Regions from separate parts of the Achromobacter veterisilvae genome, predicted to be linked through region 2. Evidence: predicted binding sites of a transcription regulator. Region 2 holds the regulator's gene; the other holds the start of a gene.

Region 1 (7,458 bases), 2.3 Mb from region 2:
CCTCGGGCGCGGGCGCCGAGCTGAGGCAGGCCTTGGGCACCTCCGTTTTCTTCGGCATGGTCGGCGTCACCGTCTTCGGCCTGCTCTATACCCCCACGTTCTACGTCGTTTGCCGCAAGCTCGGAGATCGGCTGTCCGCCCGCTCGCTGCAACCGCGGCACGAACAACCAGGAAGCATCAAGTGATTCGATTTCAGACCCTATCGATGTGGGTTGCGCCTCTGCTCTTGAGCGCCTGCGCGGTCGGCCCGGACTACAAGGCGCCGCCGGTCCCGGTTTCCGCGGCGGGGCCGTTCCTGTCCCGAAGCGATGCGACCGCGCCCGACGCCGTTCCCGTTTCCGCCGACTGGTGGAAGCTCTACCAGGACCCGGTGCTGGACAGGCTGGTCCAAGAGGCGCTCGCTTCGAACACCGACGTGCGCGTGGCGATCGCCCGGCTCGCCCGCGCGCGCGCCCAACTTCGTCTAACGTCCGCCGATCGGCTGCCCGGCACCGAGATCGGCGCAAGCGTGAACCGCCAGCGGCAATCCTCCATCCAGTCCTCGCCCGGCGTCGATCGCGAGAATACCGTTGTCGATGCGGGCCTGTCCGTAGCGTACGAGGTCGACCTCTTCGGCCGCGTGCGGCGGAACATCGAAGCCTCGCGGGGCGACTACCAGGCGGCGCAGGCCGAGCTGGACGCCGTGCGGGTATCGACCGTGGCGGCGACGACCCGCGCCTATCTGGGCGCCGCCAGCGCCGCGCATCGGCTGGCCGTGGCGCGACAGATCGTCGATTTGCTGAATCGCTCAGTCAGCGTGACGCGCAGCAGGCAGGACGCGGGCCTGACGACTTCCCTGGACACTGCGCGTATCGCGGCACTCCGGGATCAGCGGCAATCGGACATTCCCAGGATCGTCGCCGAACGCCAGGCCGAGCTGTTCCGACTCTCCCTGCTCACCGGCCGTGCGCCCAAAGACCTTCCGCCCGAAGCCGGCGCCCTCACGACGCCGCCCAGGATCCTGCAGCCCATCCCTGTCGGAGACGGGATGGCGCTCCTCGCCCGACGTCCGGATGTGCGCGCCGCGCAGCAAAGGCTGGCGGCGGAAACGGCCCGGATTGGCGTGGCGACAGCAGAACTGTATCCGCGTGTCTCGATTGGCGCGTCGGTCGGCTCTACCGGGTTCGGCCTTGACGACTTCTTCGGCAGCGGACCGCTACGCTGGTTGGCCGGGTCGCTCCTCTCCTGGTCGTTCCCGAATCAGGAATCGATCCGCGCCCGTATCGATGGCGCTACGGCCGACGCCCAGGCCGCTTTGGCAGCGTTTGACGGGACGGTGATACAGGCCTTGGGCGAAACCGAAACCGCGCTCTCAAACTACGCCCAGAGCCTGGACCGGCGCGGGACCCTGGCCGCGGCCAGGACCCAGGCCGAGAACGTGGCGCGCATCGTCCGGGCGCAAGCGCGAGAGGGGCGCGCCGACAGTCTGGCCTTGCTCGACGCCGAGCGCACCTATGCCGACGCGCAGGCGCAGCTTGCCGAGAGCGAAGCGCGGGTCGTGAATGCTCAGGTGGATCTGTTCAAGGCGCTCGGTGGCGGCTGGGAGTCGGCCCACGCCGACCGCGTGGTTGCCAAGTAGTTCCCCGTCTTCCGGATGGGTTCGAGGCGGATCATTTCTGGATGGAGGGCGTGACGCATGAAGGCAGATATCCCGGCGGCGATTCCCGGCATGGCTCGCCCGTCATCCAGCGCGCCCCGCGCGAACATACAGCTCAACGACATTGCCATGTTTGTCGAGGTCGCGAGGCGGGGCAACTTCGGCCTGTCCGCTGCCGCGCTGGGCGTTCCTCCGTCGACGCTCTCGCGGCGGGTGCGCGGACTGGAACGCGACCTGGGGATGCAGTTGCTCAAGCGCAGCACTCGGAAAATCGGCTTGACCGAGGCAGGCGCGCTCTACTTCGAGCGCTGCCGGGACCTCATCGATGAGGCGCGCGTCGCGCACGAGCAGTTGCAGACGAGCATCGCCTGCGCCGGAGGGCGGTTGAGCGTATCGCTGCCCGCCTCGCTGGCCCAAGTCTTCGTGCCTACGGTGATCGACGCCTTCCACCGCCAGTATCCGGACATTCATTGCCATTTCGAACTAAGCAATCAGCGGGTCGACCCGATCAGCAACACCTGCGACGTCGCCCTGCGCTTCGGCCAGCAACCCAGCTCCAGCCTGATTGCCCACGTCATCAGCGCGATGACGCCGCGCCTGTACGCATCCGCGGACTATCTCGATAAGCACGGAGTGCCCTGTTCACCGGCCGACTTGGCCAGGCATCAATGCCTGATCGGCACGCCCAGAGGAGAGTTCGAATGGGTGTTGCGGTCCGGGGCTCGGGTGGAGCGGATCCGGGTATCGGGCAAAGTGGCGGCCAATGATTCCGGCATGATTCGGTCCTTGGTCCGCGCGGGAATCGGAATCGGGCCACTCATGAAGTTCGAGGCCGCGAAAGCCGGCGGCGGCGACAAGATCGCCCAGGTCCTGGGGCAATGGTCATTGCCGCCGGTTCCCCTGGTCGCCCTGCTACCCACGCGCAAGGTGCCGGCGAGAGTCAGGGCGTTCCTGGATTTCATTCATCCCAATCTGCAGGACTGCTGAAATCCTCAAGCCGCATCTATGGCCATCGCAACGCTGATCAGCACCACCGCGGCGATGGAAACCGCGAACACCCGCCGCGCCCAGCGCGCATCGTCGCCAGCCGAAAACCCGTCCACGGCAGTTTTCAGCCAGTAGATTCCGCTTAACAAAACCATTGAGATGTAGAGATTTCCCACATATCCCAGCGCCGCGAGGGAAAGCGCGGCCACGAAAAATGCGGCAATGTACAAAACGATGCGCTTCTTCGCTTGATGCCTCCCCTTCACCAGGGGCAGGACGGGGATACACGCCGCTTCATAGTCCTTCCATCTGAACATGGCGATGGCGTAAGAGTGAGGCATTTGCCATATCCCGAAGATCACGAAGAGCGCGACAGCGGCCGTGTCGATGGTTCCGCGCACCGAGCAATAGCCCACGACAGGCGGGATCGCGCCCGATATGCTGCCGACCAACGTGGCGTGGACCGATCTGCGTTTCAGGAAAAGCGAGTACACCCCTACATAGACAACGTATCCGATGAACATCAGGACCAGCGGCTCAATTCGACGCGTCGCGGCATACAAAAGCAAGAATCCGGCGAAAGCCAGAATACAGGCAAAGGTCAGAGCCGACGTTATCGAAATGCTCCCGGCCGCCATCGGACGCGCAGAGGTGCGTTCCATGAGCCGGTCGATGTCACGGTCAATCACGTTGTTGGCGGCGCATCCGGATCCGATCACGAGCGCGGCGCCAGATATCACCAGTGCGCTATGACCTACATCCACGACGCCTCGCGATGCGAGCAGGTAGCCGCCGGCGAGAGATATGAGATTACCGGCCACAATGCCTGGCTTGACCAACTCGAGATAGGTTCGATACATAAAATATCGCCGGGTCGAACTGACCGCGGACAAGAAACAGCCGAACAGGCTTGATGACAGGAATAACCGTGATCGCGTCGTTGGTGGGCCAACGCCTGGGCCTGCCGGATCTACCGGCGGCCGCTGCGATCGTGCGGCGCGCAGGGTCAACCCGGCCCGGCCACAGCGCCCCTCTGGACCGGCCCACGCACCCACAACCATGTCATCAGGCCGGCCGCCAGCACCACCGGCAGCATGGCCGCGTTCAGCGCTTCCCATCCGAAGGCGTCCAGCGCCGGTCCGGCCGCCAGCGTGGCCAGCGCAGTAGCGGCATAACGCAGCATCTCGGCCGCGCCTTGCGCGCGGGCGCGCTCCGACGGGCGGTAGGACTGCGCCAGCAGCGTGGTGCCGCCGACGAACATGAAATTCCATCCCACCCCCAAGCAGAACAGCGCCGCATAGAACGCGGGCAGTGACGGCGAGGCCATCGCGATCAGCGAGCAAGCGACGTTCAGCAGCATGCCGGCGCCCAGCACCCGCGGCAGGCCGAAGCGCTGGATCAGCGTGCCGGCAAAGAAAGCCGGCGCGTACATGCCGACCAGGTGCCATTGCATGATGTTGGCGCCGTCCCCGATGCTGTGGCTGCATGCCACCGCGGCCAGCGGCGCCGCGGTCATGATGAACATCATCGAAACCGACCCGACCACGTTGTTGGCAAGCGCGGCGACGAACACCGGCTGGCGCGCCACCTCCCGCAGCGGCCGCGCGGGCAGGCCGGCCTGGATCTCGCCGGCCGCGGCGGGCGCTTCGGCGTCGCGGTAGCCGCCCCACAGCAGCGCGGCCGACAGCAGTGCCAGCAAGGTCACCATCAGATAGGCGCCGGCGAAAGTGACCGGCGCGAACAGATCCCGACTCCAGGCGGCCAGTGCGGGGCCGGCAATCGCGGCGATGACGCCGCCGGCCATCACCACCGAGATCGCGCGGCTCTTGGCGGCGGGCTCGACTGCGTCCGCCGCCGCTAGCCGGTAATACTGGGCAAAGGCCTGGAACACGCCGACCAGCGCGGTGCCGGCGCAGAACGCCCAGAAATCGGCATGAAACACGGCCCATACCGATAGGCCGCCGCCCGCCGCGCCGGCCAGTGCGCCCAGTGCGAATCCCCTGCGCCGGCCGATGCGCTGCATCAGCAACGAGGCGAACCAGGTGACCAGTGCGCCCGCTACCGTTATCAACGCGAATGGCAGGGTCGACAACGCCCTGTTGGGCGCGAGCATGTGGCCGGTCAGCGCCGTCAGCGTCAGGTCGATGGAAATGGCTGCGACGAATAGGCCCTGACAGACGGCCAGGATACGGGCGTTGCGACGGCCGTTAGTGGGGGAGACGGAGAGGGGCATAGCGGGATCGATGGGAATGAACGGAATGGGGAGGGCGGTGCGGTAAGCGCGGCCGGGTGGGGCTGACGGGTTTGACAGGCCTCACTTTATCGGCGCACGCTTTGGCGTAAATGACATAATTCCCTCAAAAAAAGCCATTCCCCACGCCGTCATATCCATGCGGGTGCCGGGCTTCCAATTGCTGGACATGTCCGGCCCTGCTGCGGTGTTCCAGACCGTCGGCAAGCAGGCTCGGACCGCCGCCGGTCCGGCCTATGCGGTTCACGTCGTGTCCGAGCACCCAGCCGGCTTCGATAGTCGATTTCCGTCAAAACTGGGGGCAGCTCCAAACTCCGCGAGCTTCGACGCCCGTGACACCCCCAATATGTAACAACCCTCCTTCCCCCCTTGAAGCCTAGAACATCATCCCTATAATTAGCACTCGACACCGGTGAGTGCTAACAACGTTCCCGGGCTCAACTGATCATCCTTTCTTCTTCTTTTTTGTAACAGGAGTTCCTCATGGCCTTGCGTCCCCTGGGCGATCGCGTGATCGTCAAACGCCTCGAAAACGAGCGCAAGACTGCCTCGGGCATCGTCATTCCCGACAGCGCCGCCGAAAAGCCTGACCAAGGTGAAGTCGTGGCCGTCGGCCCCGGCAAGAAGACCGAAGACGGCAAGATCCTGCCCGTCGACCTGAAGGCTGGCGACAAGGTTCTGTTCGGCAAGTACGCCGGCCAGTCCGTGAAGGTCGATGGCGAAGAACTGCTCGTCATCCGCGAGGACGAAATCCTCGCCGTGGTCCTGTAATCCCTGCCTCAAACGAATTTTCGAAGGAAGCTAAGAAATGGCTGCCAAGCAAGTATTGTTCGGTGACGACGCCCGCGTGCGCATCGTCCGCGGCGTGAATGTCCTCGCCAACGCTGTCAAAACCACCCTCGGCCCCAAGGGTCGCAACGTCGTGCTGGAGCGCTCGTTCGGCGCCCCGACCGTGACCAAGGACGGCGTGTCCGTCGCCAAGGAAATCGAACTGAAGGACAAGTTCGAGAACATCGGCGCCCAACTGGTCAAGGACGTCGCCTCGAAGACCTCCGACAACGCCGGTGACGGCACCACCACCGCCACCGTGCTGGCCCAGGCCATCGTCATGGAAGGCCTGAAGTACGTTGCCGCCGGTTTCAACCCGATCGACCTGAAGCGCGGCATCGACAAGGCCGTCGCCGCCGCCGTCGCCGAACTGAAGAAGCAATCCAAGCCGGTCACGACCAGCAAGGAAATCGCCCAGGTCGGCTCGATCTCGGCCAACAGCGACAGCTCCATCGGCCAGATCATCGCTGACGCGATGGACAAGGTCGGCAAGGAAGGCGTCATCACCGTCGAAGACGGCAAGTCGCTGGAAAACGAGCTGGACGTCGTCGAAGGCATGCAATTCGACCGCGGCTACCTGTCGCCCTACTTCATCAACAACCCGGACAAGCAAGTCGCCGCCCTGGAAGATCCGTATGTCCTGATTTTCGACAAGAAGATCAGCAACATCCGCGACCTGCTGCCCGTGCTGGAACAAGTCGCCAAGTCGAGCCGTCCGCTGCTGATCATCGCTGAAGACGTCGAAGGCGAAGCGCTGGCCACCCTGGTTGTGAACAACATCCGCGGCATCCTGAAGACCACCGCCGTCAAGGCTCCTGGCTTCGGCGACCGCCGCAAGGCCATGCTGGAAGACATCGCCATCCTGACGGGCGGCACGGTGATCTCCGAAGAAACCGGCATGTCCCTGGAAAAGGCCTCGCTGGCCGAACTGGGCCAAGCCAAGCGCATCGAAGTGGGCAAGGAAAACACGACGATCATCGACGGCGCTGGCGACAGCAAGTCGATCGAAGCCCGCGTGAAGCAAATCCGCGTCCAGATCGAAGAAGCCACGTCCGACTACGACCGTGAAAAGCTGCAAGAACGCGTGGCCAAGCTGGCCGGCGGCGTTGCCGTGATTCGCGTTGGCGCTGCCACCGAAGTCGAAATGAAGGAAAAGAAGGCTCGCGTCGAAGACGCCCTGCACGCTACCCGCGCTGCTGTGGAAGAAGGCGTTGTGGCCGGCGGCGGCGTTGCTCTGCTGCGCGCCAAGCAATCCATCTCCGACCTGAAGGGCGACACCCCTGACCAGAACGCCGGCATCAAGCTGATCCTGCGCGCTGTCGAAGAGCCGCTGCGCACCATCGTCACCAACGCCGGCGAAGAAGCCAGCGTGGTGGTGAACAACGTGCTGAACGGCAAGGGCAACTTCGGCTACAACGCCGCGACCGGCGAGTACACCGACCTGGTCGAGCAAGGCGTGCTGGATCCCACCAAGGTGACCCGCACCGCCCTGCAGAACGCTGCCTCCGTCGCCAGCCTGCTGCTGACCGCCGAAGCTGCCGTGGTCGAACTGGCCGAAGACAAGCCCGCTGCTCCGGCCATGCCCGGCGGCATGGGCGGCATGGGCGGCATGGACTTCTAAGTCCCGCTTCCCTTGCAAGGCCTCCCCGGCTCCGGCCGGGGAATGCAGTATCCTGAAAAACCCCCGGTCCTTCGCCCCGGGGGTTTTTCTTTGCCCGCCGTCCGCGCGGGCGCGGCCGCCTTCGCCCAGGGCCGG
Region 2 (7,458 bases):
TTGTCGCCTTCCTTCAGCGTGTCTTCCAGGTCCTTGATGGCGGCTTCGATGCTTTCCTTTTCGGAAGCCTCGAGCTTGTCGCCATATTCGGTCAGCGACTTGCGGGTGGCGTGCACCAGCGCGTCGGCCTGGTTGCGCGACTGGGCCAGTTCGGCGACGCGGTGATCTTCCTCGGCGTTGGCCTCGGCATCCTTGACCATGCGCTGGATCTCGTCTTCCGACAGACCCGAGTTGGCCTTGATGGTGATCTTGTTTTCCTTGCCGGTGCCCTTGTCCTTGGCGGACACGTGCAGGATGCCGTTGGCGTCGATGTCGAACGTGACTTCGATCTGCGGCATGCCACGCGGCGACGGCGGGATCCCTTCGAGGTTGAACTCGCCCAGGGCCTTGTTGCCCGCGGCGATTTCGCGCTCGCCCTGGAACACCTTGATCGTCACGGCCGGCTGGTTGTCGTCAGCGGTCGAGAAGGTCTGCGAGAACCGGGTCGGGATGGTCGTGTTCTTCTGGATCATCTTGGTCATCACGCCGCCCAGGGTTTCAATACCCAGCGACAGAGGCGTCACGTCCAGCAGCAGCACGTCCTTGCGGTCGCCCGACAGCACGGAACCTTGAATGGCGGCGCCAGCGGCGACGGCTTCATCGGGGTTCACGTCCTTGCGCGGATCCTTGCCGAAGAATTCCTTCACCTTTTCCTGGACCTTGGGCATGCGGGTCATGCCGCCGACCAGGATCACGTCGTCGATGTCGGAAACCTTCACGCCGGCGTCCTTGATGGCCACGCGGCAGGGCTCGATCGTGCGTTCGATCAGTTCTTCGACCAGCGCTTCCAGCTTGGCGCGCGTGATCTTCAGGTTCAAGTGCTTCGGACCCGAGGCGTCCGCCGTGATGTACGGCAGGTTGATTTCGGTCTGCTGGGCCGAGGACAGCTCGATCTTGGCCTTTTCGGCCGCTTCCTTCAGGCGCTGCAGGGCCAGCACGTCCTTGGACAGATCAACGCCTTGTTCCTTCTTGAACTCGGCGATGATGTAGTCGATGATGCGCTGGTCGAAGTCTTCGCCGCCCAGGAAGGTGTCGCCGTTGGTCGACAGCACTTCGAACTGCTTTTCGCCGTCGACGTCGGCGATTTCGATGATGGACACGTCGAACGTGCCGCCGCCCAGGTCATAGACGGCGATCTTGCGGTCGCCCTTCTCGGTCTTGTCCAGGCCGAACGCCAGCGCCGCGGCGGTGGGTTCGTTGATGATGCGCTTGACTTCCAGGCCCGCGATGCGGCCGGCGTCCTTGGTGGCCTGGCGCTGGCTGTCGTTGAAGTAGGCGGGCACGGTGATGACGGCCTCGGTCACTTCTTCGCCCAGGTAGTCCTCGGCGGTCTTCTTCATCTTGCGCAGCACGTCGGCCGACACTTGGGGAGGCGCCATCTTCTTGCCGCGCACTTCCACCCAGGCGTCGCCGTTGTCGGCCTTGACGATGGCGTAGGGCATCAGGTTGATGTCCTTCTGCACCGCCTTTTCTTCGAACTTGCGGCCGATCAGGCGCTTCACCGCGTACAGGGTGTTGCGCGGGTTGGTCACGGCCTGGCGCTTGGCGGGCGCGCCGACCAGGGTCTCGCCGTCGTCCATGTAGGCGACGATGGAGGGGGTGGTGCGGGCGCCTTCCGCGTTTTCGATGATCTTGACCTGCCCACCGTCCATGACAGCCACGCAGCTGTTGGTCGTGCCCAGGTCAATGCCGATAATTTTGCTCATGGTGGGTTACCTTGAATAAATCTATGAAATTGGAGAGAAATTTCCTGTCCCCCCATAACTGGGGCTGTGGGCAGGGTTTTTCAAGACGCCTGGCCGGAATTTTCGGCAATTTCCTGCTGGTGCCGGACCGCGGCCGTGAACTGGGGCAGCCCGGGCCAGCCCGTGATACGGCCCAGCCGCTTCCCGGACCGGTACAGTACAAAAGTGGGGACGCCATGAAGCGAGAAGCGCCGTCCGAGGGGCTCGTCGGCGTAGACGTCCGCCTCGAACCAGGTCAGGCCCAGTTCCAGCAGCGCCTCGCGGTGCATCAGGGCCGCCTGCTTGAAGAGATTGCAGTTATAGCAATCCTGCCCCCAAAGGAACACGCAGCGCAGGTCGGCCCCGGGCGCCTGGACCACGGCCGCGTCGAAACCCTGGGAATCGACATGGCGCATGCCGAACGCCTGGAATACCTGCGAGGGATCGAAACGGGGGTCGCTCATGGCGCGAAGGGCCGGATTCAGCTCTGGCCGGCGGACACCACCACCAGTGCCGGACGCAGCGTGCGGTCGGCGATGGCATAGCCCTTCTGCAGCAGTTGCAGCACGGTATTGGCAGGCTGTTCGGCCGGGACGGACGAAATGGCCTGGTGCAGGTGGGGATCGAACTTGTCGCCCTGGGCCGGCGCGATTTCCTTGAGCAGGTTGCGCTCGAAGGCGGCGGTGAGCTGCTTCAGGGTCACTTCCACGCCTTCGCGCAGCGTTTCCACGGTCTGGTCGGGCTGCGCCAGGGCCGCCTCCAGGCTGTCCTTCACGGGCACCAGGCTTTCGGCGAACGACTCGATGCCGAATTTGCGGGCCTTGGACACGTCTTCCTGGGCGCGGCGGCGCACGTTGTCGGCTTCGGCATGGGCCCGCAACAGTTGATCATGCTGTTCGTTGACGGTCGCCTGGGCAGCGTCAAGCTGGGCGCGCAACTCGTTCAGCTCGGCCTGCGCGGCGTCCTCGGCGGCGGGGGCCGCGCCGGCGTTGCCGCCGGTCTCGGGCGTCTGATCTACAGGCTCGTTCGGTGCCGTCATGGGGAATCCTCCAAAAAGAATGGCTTTCGCAGACATGAATGGGGGCCAATACCCCTATTTCAAGCCCGGGAAAGCGAAATATTCCCTGGAGGCCCCCAGGGGGTGCGCCCGCCGGCCCGGCCGCCTACTTCTTCTTGGGTTGCGCGGGGGCGGCCGGATCGCTGGCCGGAAAGCTTTCCTTCAAGGCGCGGTCCATGCGCTCGTCGTCGTCTTCCGGTTCAGGGTTAATCGCGATGGGATCGCTGGCCGGAAAGGTCTCGGCAAGCGCCTCGTCGAGTTCGTGCTCGACCTGATCCTCATGCACGGGAGTGCTTACCGTCCCCTTTTTTACTACCTTGCCAGTCTTGGGATCATGGTGCATGCGCCTTCTCCTTCAAGTCCGTGATGTGCGTGGGCCATCCCTGCAAGTGCCGTTCCACCAGGCCGGCCAGCCCTGCGATCCAGGCCGGATCGTCGTTGATCGCCGGAATGTAGCGGAACTGCCGGCCGCCCGCCCCGATGAAGGCGTCGCGGCATTCCAGGCTGATCTCTTCCAGGGTTTCCAGACAGTCTGCCACAAAACCCGGGCACACCACATCGACCTCCGTCGTGCCTGCCGCCGCCAGCACCTTCAAGGTGGGCTCGGTATAGGGCTCCAGCCAGCGGGCGGTGCCGAAACGGCTCTGGAAGGTCACTTCGATCTGCTCGCGCGGCAACGACAGGCGCTGCGACAAAAGCCGCGCCGTATCCATGCAATCGCGGTAGTACGGATCGCCCAGTTCGATCGAATACCGCGGCAGGCCATGGAAGCTCATGACCAGTTTCTGCGGCTTGCCGTGCTCCTGCCAGTAGCGCTCGATGCGGCCCGCCAGCGCGTCCAGGTAGGCGGGCTCTTCATGGAAGCGCTTGATGAAGCGCAGTTCGGGCTGGTCGCGCAGGCGGGCCGCGTGGCGGGTCACCGCGTCCACCACCGTGGCGGTGGTGCTGGCGGCGTACTGGGGATAGAGCGGCACCGTCAGGATGCGTTCACAGCCTTGCCGGCGCAGGCTCGCGATGGCGTCGGGGATCGACGGATTGCCGTAGCGCATGCCCAGTTCGACCACGGCGTCGATGCCGGCCTCCCGCAGCGCGGCGCGCACGCCGTCGGCCTGGCGCTGGCTGTACACCATCAGCGGCGAGCCTTCCTTCATCCAGACGCCGGCGTAGCGCGGCTCCAGTTTCCTGGGCCGCATCGTCAGGACCAGTCCGTGCAGGATCGGCTTCCACAGGTAGCGGGGGATCTCGATCACCCGGGGATCGGACAGGAATTCACCCAGGTACTTGCGTATGTCCTGCTTGCCCGGCGTGTCCGGCGTGCCCAGGTTCACCAGCAGCACGCCGGTCTTGCCGGACCCGCGCGGCGGCGGATCTTCGTCGAAGGGGTCGTCCTGCTCGGGCTCGGGCAGGTACCGTTCAGGCCACAAGTACTTGAACAGGCGAAGAAACACAAAAACTCCCCTTCCTCCAACAGGAGGATGTCGCTTTGAATGGACCTACTGGTTGTGGCTGAGGGCGTTGGACAGCAGGCGCGCCGTGATGTCCACGATGGGGATCACGCGCTCGTACGCCATGCGCGTCGGACCGATCACGCCCAGCGTGCCCACCACCTTGCCGTCCACGCCGTAGGGCGCGGTGATGACGGAGACTTCCTCCATCGGGACTAGCTGCGAATCGCCGCCGATGTAGATCTGCACGCCCTGGGCGCGGCTGGAGACGTCCAGCAGTTGCAGCAAATCGGTCTTTTTCTCGAACAGCGAGAACATCTTGCGCAGGCGGTCCATGTCGGACGCGATGTCGGTCACGTCCAGAAGCTTGCGCTCTCCGGAAATCACCATGGCGTCGCCGTCCTCGGCCGCTTCCGCGCTGGCCTCGACGGCCGCCTGCATCAGGCGGGAAATATCTTCCCGCAACTGGGCCAGTTCGGTGGACAGGGTTTGCCGCACGACGTTGAAGGACTTGCCGGCGAAGTGCATGTTGAAGAAATTGCCGGCTTCCAGCAATTCCGTCTCGGCGTAGTCGCGCTGGACGAAAAGAATGCGGTTCTGGACGTCGCCGTCGGGCGTGACGATGATGAGCAGCACCCGCTTGTCGGACAGGCGGATGAATTCGATCTGGCGGAACACCTGCGCGCGCTTGGGCGTCAGCACCACCCCGGCGAACTGGGTCAGGTTGGACAACAGCGCCGCCGCGGCGTTGACGGCCCGGGTGGGCTCGGCCGCCGCCAGCATCTCGCCCATGTTGTGGGGCTCAAGCTGGTAGGACTGCACCGCCAGCAGGGAATCGACGAACATGCGGTAGCCCCGCGGCGTGGGAACGCGGCCGGCGGAGGTGTGCGGACTGTGTATCAGGCCCAGTTCTTCCAGGTCCGCCATCACATTGCGGATCGTGGCCGGGGACAAGTCGAAGACTTTCGATAGCGTCCGCGAGCCGACTGGCTGCCCATCGGCGATATAGCGTTCGATCAACGCTTTCAGTAGTGCGCGTGCACGGTCATCCATAACAGGTATTTTAGGGAAACTTTTCCGATTGAGGCGATTTTTGTCCCGCAAGCCGATATGCGGCCCCATATAATCGGCTAAACGGCCCGTTCCGGGCGGGTTTCGGCCTCGGGCCCGCCTTTTTTGGATTCGCAAGCAGCCATGCACTTTCCTACCGTCGCCCTGATCGGCAGATACCAGGACACCGGCCTGGATACACCGCTGAGAGCACTTGCCCACGCGCTGGCGCAGGCGGGCCGGCACGTGCTCATCGATGCGGACACGGCGCGCAATACCGGGCTGACCGAATACCCCGTCGCCACGCTGGAGGAAATCGGCAAGACCGCGTCGCTGGCCGTCGTGATGGGCGGCGACGGCACCGTGCTGGGCGCGGGCCGCCACCTGGCGCCCTATGGCGTGCCGCTGATCGGCATCAACCACGGGCGCCTGGGCTTCATCACCGACATCGCGCTGCAGGACGCGCATGGCGCGCTGGCGCGCGTGCTCGAAGGCAGCTTCCAGATCGAAGAACGCACGCTGCTCGAAGGCAGCGTGTGGCGCGGCGACCAGAAGATGTATTCCGCCACCGCCCTGAACGACGTGGTCCTGAACCGCGCGGGGCGCGGCGGCATGATCGAAGTGCGGGTCGAACTGGACGGCGCCTTCATGTACACGCAGCGCGCCGACGGCCTCATCATCGCCACCCCTACCGGCTCCACCGCCTACGCGCTGTCGGCCAACGGCCCCATCCTGCACCCGGGCATGAACGCCATGGTGCTGGTGCCCGTGGCGCCGCAGACGCTGTCCAACCGCCCCATCGTGATCCCCGACACGGGCGTGCTCAACATGACGCTGACGGCCATGGGCCGCGTGGAAGTCGGCGCCAGCGTGCATTTCGACATGCAGACCTGGTCCGACCTGCAGCCGGGAGACCGCATCGTCGTGCAGCGCGCGCCCTATGCCATCCGCTTCGTGCACCCCGAAGGCTACAGTTTCTTCTCCACCCTGCGCCGCAAGCTGCATTGGAATCTGATGCCCCAGGCCACCGACAACGTAGAGTAGTAAGCGCCCCGACATGCTGCGCACCCTGCATATCCGCGACTTCGTCATCGTCGAGCAGACCGAGATCCATTTCGGTCCCGGCTTCACCGTCTTCTCCGGCGAGACCGGCGCGGGCAAATCCATCCTGGTGGACGCGCTGGCGCTGGCGCTCGGCGAACGGGGCGACGCCAGCATGCTGCGCGAAGGCGCGGCGCGCGCCGACATCACCGCCGTCTTCGACACGCCCAAGGCGCTGCATGCCTGGCTGGAAGAACGCGAGATCGACGCCGACGCCGAGCTGTCCCTGCGCCGCGTCATCGACGCGCAGGGCCGCAGCCGCGCCTACATCAACGGCACGCCCGCCACCGTCGCGCAATTGCGCGAGCTGGGCGACAGCCTGGTCGACATCCACGGCCAGCACGCGCACCAAAGCCTGATGCGCCCCGACGCGCAGCGCGACCTCCTGGACGCCCATGGCGGCCATGGCGAACTGCGGCACGCGGTCGGCCAGGCCTGGAAGCAGTGGCGCGCGCTGGCGCGCCAGCTCGAATCCGCCGAAAAGGACGCCGAAAGCCTGGCCACCGAACGCGACCGCCTGCAATGGCAGGTCGACGAACTGGACCAACTGGCCCTGGGCCCCGACGAATGGGAATCGCTGCAGTCCGAGCACACGCGCCTGTCGCACGCGCAATCCCTGCTGGAAGGCGCCACGCGGATCCTGGAAGCGCTGGACGGGGAAGGCGACTCCGCGCACCACCGCCTCGCCCAGGCCGACAATCAAATCCAGCACATGCTGCGCCGCGACCCCGAACTGCGGGGCGTGTACGAAGAACTGGAATCCGCGCGCATCGCGATCACCGAGGCCGTGTCCGACCTGAACAACTACGTCAGCCGCGTCGAGCTCGACCCGCAGCGGCTGGACACCGTGGAAATCCGGCTGAGCCTGGTGTTCGAGACCGCCCGGAAGTTCCGCGTCGACCCCGACGCCCTGTGCGAACTGCGCGAAACGCTGCACGCCCAGCTCTCCGCGCTACAGGCCGCGGGCGACGTCGAGGCGCTGCGCGCCCAGGCGCTGGCCGCGCAGGCGCAATACGACGCGGCCGCCGCGAAACTCACGGCG

The links. Region 2 encodes HrcA, which represses chaperone genes, less so after heat shock. Its sites were predicted from a motif close to TTAGCACTCNNNNNNNNNGAGTGCTAA; they were not measured.
Region 1: the regulator HrcA is predicted to act here: its motif matches at 5,271-5,297, upstream of groES (co-chaperone GroES).

What each region holds. Positions count from the first base shown of each region.
Region 1 is NZ_CP148753.1:6,435,596-6,443,053, forward strand. Features, by position in the region: gene WHX56_RS29965 (multidrug efflux RND transporter permease subunit) at 1-185, shown strand, start outside; gene WHX56_RS29970 (TolC family protein) at 182-1,618, shown strand; gene WHX56_RS29975 (LysR family transcriptional regulator) at 1,709-2,623, shown strand; gene cyoE (heme o synthase) at 2,629-3,483, opposite strand; gene WHX56_RS29985 (MFS transporter) at 3,630-4,856, opposite strand; gene groES (co-chaperone GroES) at 5,358-5,645, shown strand; gene groL (chaperonin GroEL) at 5,683-7,323, shown strand.
Region 2 is NZ_CP148753.1:2,223,082-2,230,539, reverse strand. Features, by position in the region: gene dnaK (molecular chaperone DnaK) at 1-1,745, opposite strand, end outside; gene WHX56_RS10325 (thioredoxin family protein) at 1,826-2,227, opposite strand; gene grpE (nucleotide exchange factor GrpE) at 2,245-2,802, opposite strand; gene WHX56_RS10315 (hypothetical protein) at 2,927-3,163, opposite strand; gene hemH (ferrochelatase) at 3,153-4,268, opposite strand; gene hrcA (heat-inducible transcriptional repressor HrcA) at 4,314-5,318, opposite strand; gene WHX56_RS10300 (NAD kinase) at 5,460-6,359, shown strand; gene recN (DNA repair protein RecN) at 6,373-7,458, shown strand, end outside.